DNA from 2 places in the Calothrix sp. CCY 0018 genome. Region 2 is predicted to be linked to the other one. Evidence: predicted binding sites of a transcription regulator. Region 2 holds the regulator's gene; the other holds the start of a gene.
What was found. Region 2 encodes NtcA, which controls nitrogen genes in cyanobacteria. Its sites were predicted from a motif close to TNTGTANNNNNNNNTACANA; they were not measured.
Positions count from the first base shown of each region.

Region 1 (3,430 bases), on a different contig from region 2:
TGGAAAATGTATCGCTGACGGTTGAAGATACCGACAGCGAACAAAATTCTAAAATTACTGTAACTGCCCATCGAGATGAAATTATCTCTTTAGAAGAGGCATTACAGTTAAAAAGAGCATGAATATTGCCCCCAAGCATACAATATTTATTTCAAGGCATAATTTTTTATGGCCTTTTTATTGCCTTGAGCCTTCCGGATGACCGTCTTCATGGCTTTTAAGATATTATCTGGGGTCAAATTATCCCACAACCTTGAGGTGTGGTGCCCAAGAGTAATGGTTGTTTAAACAAAAAGGATAGCTGTTACCATTCCACGAAAGTTCTCTTTTAGTTAAGAGTTGCGATCGCGTATTGGGTAACAGATTAAAACTGCGTAATTAACCGTTATTGTTGATAAAACTCTCCTTTACACACCTTTACACAGTTCTTTCAAAAAAATACTGTAGTAATTGGGCACGATAGTTTTACCTCCCATTACACAAGCAATCTCTAACGATGTTAAGAAAAATTGTGCAAAGGATTGGAATAGTTAGTTTTTGATTCACTTTTCATTCACATTTACCTGCGGTTGATTGGCCAACATCGTAGGAACTAACCAAAAACCTGTAAGTCGAGACAGATATCTACAGATAAAGAGCTTCAACGCTTAGGTTAATTCTGTTATCGGTTTAACCGATTAGCAGAATAGCCGGGGATGACTTTTATGTCCCGCCCCTCGGGTGCAACTGGCGCACTCATAGGGGCGGGAATCCACATGATTGTGTAATCTTGTTGAATCTCTATACCATTGATCTTTTGTCTCTAAAAATAATTTATCCTCACAATTACGGCTCAGTCATACAAAAAATTAACCTTTGTACGGAATGGCCGCTTTTCATACAGCTTTATTGAACTGACTTTACTGGCAAATAATTTCAAAACTTTAAAAAAACATAAACATTTTAAACAAATGCATCATTTTGCCAGTTAATAGATGGTTGTCAAAAGCTACACTCAACGCTTAAGACTTTCCAACCCGCACCCGCTCGTTTATCGAGTAGCTGCGACAGCTAATGCTTCTGGAATTGAAGTTGGTTCCATTGTTCTCAAACTAGGAAACAAAAAGTGGTTTTCTTCTACATACTGAGCGCCAAACAGACCCTTCTCAGCCCAAAAATAACGGTCTGTAGTGTGTTCGTTGCGCTTCACTAGCAGTAGAGCCGGTGGAAGAATGCCTTCAGCTTGAATAAATTTTCTTGCTGCGGTCACAGGTTTATCTTCACCACTTTCGATGCTAAATTGAGGCACGTGTTCTAAAATGCGCCGTCCTTCCTGACGACGACGGCTTTTGCGCTTCCTTCTCCTAGCCAAACTATTTTCCTCCTCGTATTAGCTACAGATTGTAGTTATAGCTACAAAATCCGAGCCAATTATAAAAGTTTTAATCAAAAAAATCAATGGTTCTTAACTAACCGAAATTGAAACATAATTTTTTGGATATAGATAAATCAAAAAAATCAACAATATTGAGTAATATAATACTACATAGCAATTATAAGACTCAGAATTAGTTAAGCTTTGTAATATCGCCAGCCACAAGAATCCATTATGATCGTTTCTGCCAGTTCAGAGTTTGTTGCTCTGTGCCGAGAACAATTGACGCTGTTAGCGACAGGCTTGGGAGCATCTTTAAGCGTTGTATATTTGACGCAAGAATTGGCAGAGGTGCCGCCACATAAGGGGGAAGCCGAGTTAATTCCTGTTGCGGTATATCCAGAGACTGCGGTGGTAGGGCTTGAGCATCAGATAGCTTTACCATCTGTAAATCGTTATTTGTTGAGTCCGTCTTCAGAAGTAATTAGTTCGCAATCTAATGATGGTTTCTCAAATCAAGCACAAGAGAATAATCAAGAATACTTGATGGATAGCGACCAAATTGTTTTACCTTTAATTCACGATTCGGTGATGATGGGGTTATTGGTAACTAGTAGAGAAGATCGTGCTTGGAAGGAAAGCGAACGCACTCAAGTAGAAAATGTAGCCCAAAGTTTGGCGATCGCCTGCATCATGGATAGACGACGTGCTTGGTTGGCAAGCCAGCTGCATCAACATCAGATAATGCAAGAAAAGCAGTTAGATTTGATGGATAACTTATTACATCAATTTCGCAATCCGCTAACGGCTTTACGAACTTTTGGAAAACTCTTAACAAAGCGATTACTAGCAAAGGATGCAAATAGAGAGGCTGCTTTATCTATAGTTAGAGAAAGCGATAGACTTAAAGAATTGCTACAAAAATTTGATGAAGCAATCGACTTGACGACCGAGGATTTACTTCCAGCAAAATTGCCCGCACAACAACAAGTAGAATTTGTTGCAACTGTAGAAGAAAATACACCTTTACTATTATTAAATGGTGCAGAACAAGAAGTTGTTGAATTTAATATAAATGAAGTATTGCAGCCATTATTAATATCAGCAAAAGCAATAGCGAAAGAGCGTTATTTAGAGTTGATGACTAAAATTGATAATAGTTCATGTCTGGTACAAGGAAATTCTCAAGCATTGCGAGAAGTATTAAGTAATATTCTTGATAATGCTTTGAAATATACTCCCGCAGGTGGCAAAATTCTAATTGAATCGATAAAAGATAGAGTGAATTTTTTAGGAATTGCTATTAGCGATAACGGACCGGGTATTCCACAACAAGATTTAGAACATCTTGGAGAAAGAGGTTATCGAGGAGTACAGGCTCAAACTGAAATTCCCGGTTCCGGATTGGGATTAGCTATAGCTAAACAGTTGATAGAACAAATGCAGGGCGAAATGGAAGTTTTCAGCCCTGCTACTCGTTTTGATATTAAATTACTCGATACTCCGGGAAGTACGTTTATTGTTCGTTTACCGGAAGCGAAATAAAGGTTAAAGGTTAGAGGTCAAAGGTTAAAGGTGAAAAATTGTTAATTCCTAACCCTTAACTCTTAACTCTTTTCCCTAGCGATATGAAACCTCGAAACTTTCACCGATAGTCATTTCTAAATCGGTGTCTGGCTGTATAACAATCAAGTCAACACTCTTTTTGTTGAAGAAGATTCCAGTTATCGCACCAATGGCTGCACCACCTAAGACTTCTTCAGTTGCTACAGCGCGATCGCCTGTTACGGCAGCGACGGCAGCAGCAGCACCAGCACCTAATGCGGTGTTCTTAATAATACCTTTGGTACTAGTACCTTTTTTGATAGTCTCAGTTTTGGTAATGATTCCAGAAGTAGCGCTAATGTTATATTCTTTTCCGTTAGTGGTAATTAGTTTCTGAGCTACAAATTGGGAACCACCCTCAGCAGGTTTGAGTTCACCTACAACGCTAGAACCAGCGGGAATAACTAAATCTCCGTTATCGGTAATTACGTTTTGCGAGATAGTTAAAGTTAAAGGCGCTGTTTCATCCTT
Region 1 covers NZ_CAWUDI010000001.1:216,366-219,795, forward strand. Annotated here, with positions in the region: gene ACM03V_RS00945 (cofactor assembly of complex C subunit B) at 1-122, shown strand, start outside; gene ACM03V_RS00950 (DUF3155 domain-containing protein) at 1,031-1,351, opposite strand; gene ACM03V_RS00955 (sensor histidine kinase) at 1,589-2,899, shown strand; gene ACM03V_RS00960 (S-layer homology domain-containing protein) at 2,975-3,430, opposite strand, start outside.
Region 1: a site for NtcA is predicted at 1,380-1,399, ahead of ACM03V_RS00950 (DUF3155 domain-containing protein). Genes of this name have one in related genera too.

Region 2 (3,430 bases):
GAGTAATTTTTAGTTGAAAACCAATGTTTTTCGTGCGTCTAACCCAACCTACAAGTTAATAGACTATTGCAACTAAGAAAGAAAATATTAAAAAAATCGGAAATTTTGCCATATTACATTCCCATGATTTCGTATCCTGCATCAACATACAGAACTTGACCTGTAATTCCACTTGCTAAATCGCTACACAAGAAGGCTGCTGCATTACCAACTTCTAGCTGGGTAACAGTACGTTTGAGGGGAGCAACTTCTTCTACATGATGAATCATATCTAAAATGCCACCCACCGCACTTGAGGCTAAAGTACGAATGGGACCTGCTGAAATTGCGTTGACGCGAATCTGTTGCTCTCCGAGTTCTGCTGCTAGATAACGCACGCTCGATTCTAATGCTGCTTTAGCCACTCCCATCACGTTGTAATTAGGAATTGCTCTGACACCACCCAAGTATGTAAGAGTTACAATGCTTCCTCCTGCGGACATTAGAGGTTTGGCTGCACCTGCTAATTGGGCTAGCGAATAAGCGCTTATTTCCAAAGCTAAATTAAAGCCTTCACGGGAAGTTTCGCTAAAACCTCCGGTTAAGTCGTCTCTTTTGGCGAAAGCAAGACAATGAATCAAAATATCTAAAGAACCCCATTTTTCCTTGATCGAATCAAAAGTAGATTTTACTTGCTCGTCATCTTGGACATTACATGGCAAAAACAAACTAGGTTTAATGGGTTCGACTAAATCTTTAACCTTTTTCTCCATTTTTCCTTTCTCGTCTGGTAAATAGGTAACACCAATATTTGCTCCTGCTTTATGCAGTTGTTGGGCTATACCCCAAGCAATAGAACGGTTATTAGCAATACCTGTAACAAGCGCGTTTTTCCCTGTCAGATCCAGCATAAAAATCACCTATTCAAAAATGGTTCATGGTTGAGCATACTAGATATTAGACCGATCAAGATTATTTTTTAAATCCGATTTATGGGATGGAATAATAAATGTTGTTAAAATTCTGCTACATTAATTACCATTTTTTTTATGATATTTTAAATATTTCTTCATCTAAATAATTTACTTCTATGAACTAACTGAATAGTGTTAAAAATTAGTAGCTTTAAGGGTTAGAATTTATGTATCATGTTGAACAAATAGTAATGAGGTAAAGAGGTTAAGTATAGGAAAGTACAAAAAGGTTCACAATGTAATCTTGATTTTTCAAGTGTATTATACGGTAATCTGTTTTATTTATTCCGGCATTGGGTAGGGGAAGGGAGATGATTGTGACACAAGATAAAGCCCTAGCAAATGTGTTTAGACAAATGGCAACTGGAGCTTTTCCACCAGTTGTTGAAACATTTGAACGCAACAAAACTATATTTTTTCCGGGCGATCCAGCTGAACGAGTTTATTTTCTTCTCAAAGGTGCCGTGAAGCTCTCCAGGGTGTATGAGGCAGGAGAAGAAATAACGGTGGCATTGCTACGAGAGAATAGTGTTTTTGGAGTTTTGTCCTTATTAACAGGAAACAAATCGGATCGGTTTTATCATGCGGTAGCGTTCACACCAGTAGAATTGCTTTCGGCTCCAATTGAACAAGTAGAGCAAGCGCTCAAAGAAAATCCAGAATTATCTATGTTGATGCTGCGAGGACTTTCTTCGCGAATATTGCAGACAGAGATGATGATTGAAACTCTTGCTCACCGAGATATGGGTTCTAGATTAGTGAGCTTTTTACTAATTCTGTGTCGAGATTTTGGAGTTCCTTGTGCTGATGGAATAACTATCGATTTAAAGTTATCCCATCAAGCAATTGCTGAAGCGATTGGTTCTACTCGCGTTACCGTTACAAGATTATTAGGCGATTTACGAGAAAAAAAGATGATTTCAATACACAAAAAGAAGATTACCGTACACAAGCCAGTAACTTTAAGTCGGCAATTTACTTAAAAATGTGTTGAAGGATTTAACGTCTAATTATGTTATTAGGAGGTCTATATTGATTATTGCGATTTAATTTTTGAAAAAATACATCTGAAATGATTATACCGGCAATGACTAAATTATCTGGTTAATATTACAGATGCTTTCCTAACGGTAGCAGATGAATGATAATTAACGCTGCTACCAATTAAACAGCTTTGTTCCGAAAGGCAATGTTTTGAGCCTTATTGAATAGGCGGAATGTAAAATCCGGTTTACTCCGCCCTTTTGACCACGAATTTTGACACGCTTGGAAATTAAGTATATTCAGCTCTTGCATTATTTGCCTTTTCTCACACACAATAACTGAAAGTAGTAGCCTGTATGTGTAGGGATAAATTCGGCACGATTTTATGACCACCGCGTTTATCCTGATAACAGCAATTTTAATTTTGGGAGGCGTAATTGCTACCGTCGGCGATCGCATTGGCACGCGGGTAGGTAAGAAACGTCTCTCACTTTTCAACCTGCGTCCCAAAAAGACTGCTGTTTTAGTGACGATTTTAACGGGAGTTGGTATTTCGGCATCAACTTTAGCAAGTTTATTTTTAGTTGATGAAGGATTGCGTGATGGAGTATTTAAGCTTGAGGATATTCAAAAAGATTTACGAAGCAAGCGAGAACAACTTGAAGGTACGGCGAATAATTTAGAAATTACTAAAAGAGAGTTAGCAGAAGCTAGGAACCAACAAGCACAAGCACAGAAAAAGTTAGAGGCAATTAACCGCTCCTTGGAAGCTGCAAACACCAAGCAACGATTAACCCAAGCTCAACTTAATAAAACCATCAAGCAGCAAGCCCGTACAGAAGCTTTACTGCAAGGTACCCAAAAGAAACTAGATCAAGTAGCCACTCGTTACAAAAGCGCTATTGACGAGCTGCAAACCATAATTGATGAAAGAGACAGCAAAATCAAAGAGATCAAGCAGCTAAGGGCAGAAAGCCTACAGCTCAAGGAAGACAGAAAGCGATTGATTGCAGATGCTAATAAAGCCCTAGCCCAAGCTGAAGCTGCAATTAACAAACGCGATCGCGAATTAGCCAATCGTCAAGAAGCGATTGAAAAGCGGGATGAAAAAATTGCTCAACTCGATAAACAAATTCAAAAGCGTAATTCTGAAATTACCGCACGCGAGAAAATGATTGCTCAGCGTCAGAAAGTGATTAACGAAAAGCAAGCGCGTCTTTCAGAGTTGGAAAGTCAGCAAGCTTCTTTAGAACAGCAACTGGCAAAATTGGGGCAATCCAATCGAGATTTACGTTTGGGTAAGCTAGCTTTAATCAGGGGACAAGTTATTGCTGAAGCAGTAGTTCGCGTTGAAAAGCCTGAAGCGGCAAAACAAGCAGTAATTAAACTATTGCAGGAAGCCAACCTTTCTGCTCTCAACAAACTAAGCGAGCCTGGAAGTGATTTATCAAAAGATGAGAAATCACCAATTCTATTTGCTACTGCAAAACAAA
Region 2 covers NZ_CAWUDI010000028.1:84,220-87,649, forward strand. Annotated here, with positions in the region: gene fabI (enoyl-ACP reductase FabI) at 114-890, opposite strand; gene ntcA (global nitrogen regulator NtcA) at 1,265-1,936, shown strand; gene ACM03V_RS20420 (DUF3084 domain-containing protein) at 2,323-3,430, shown strand, end outside.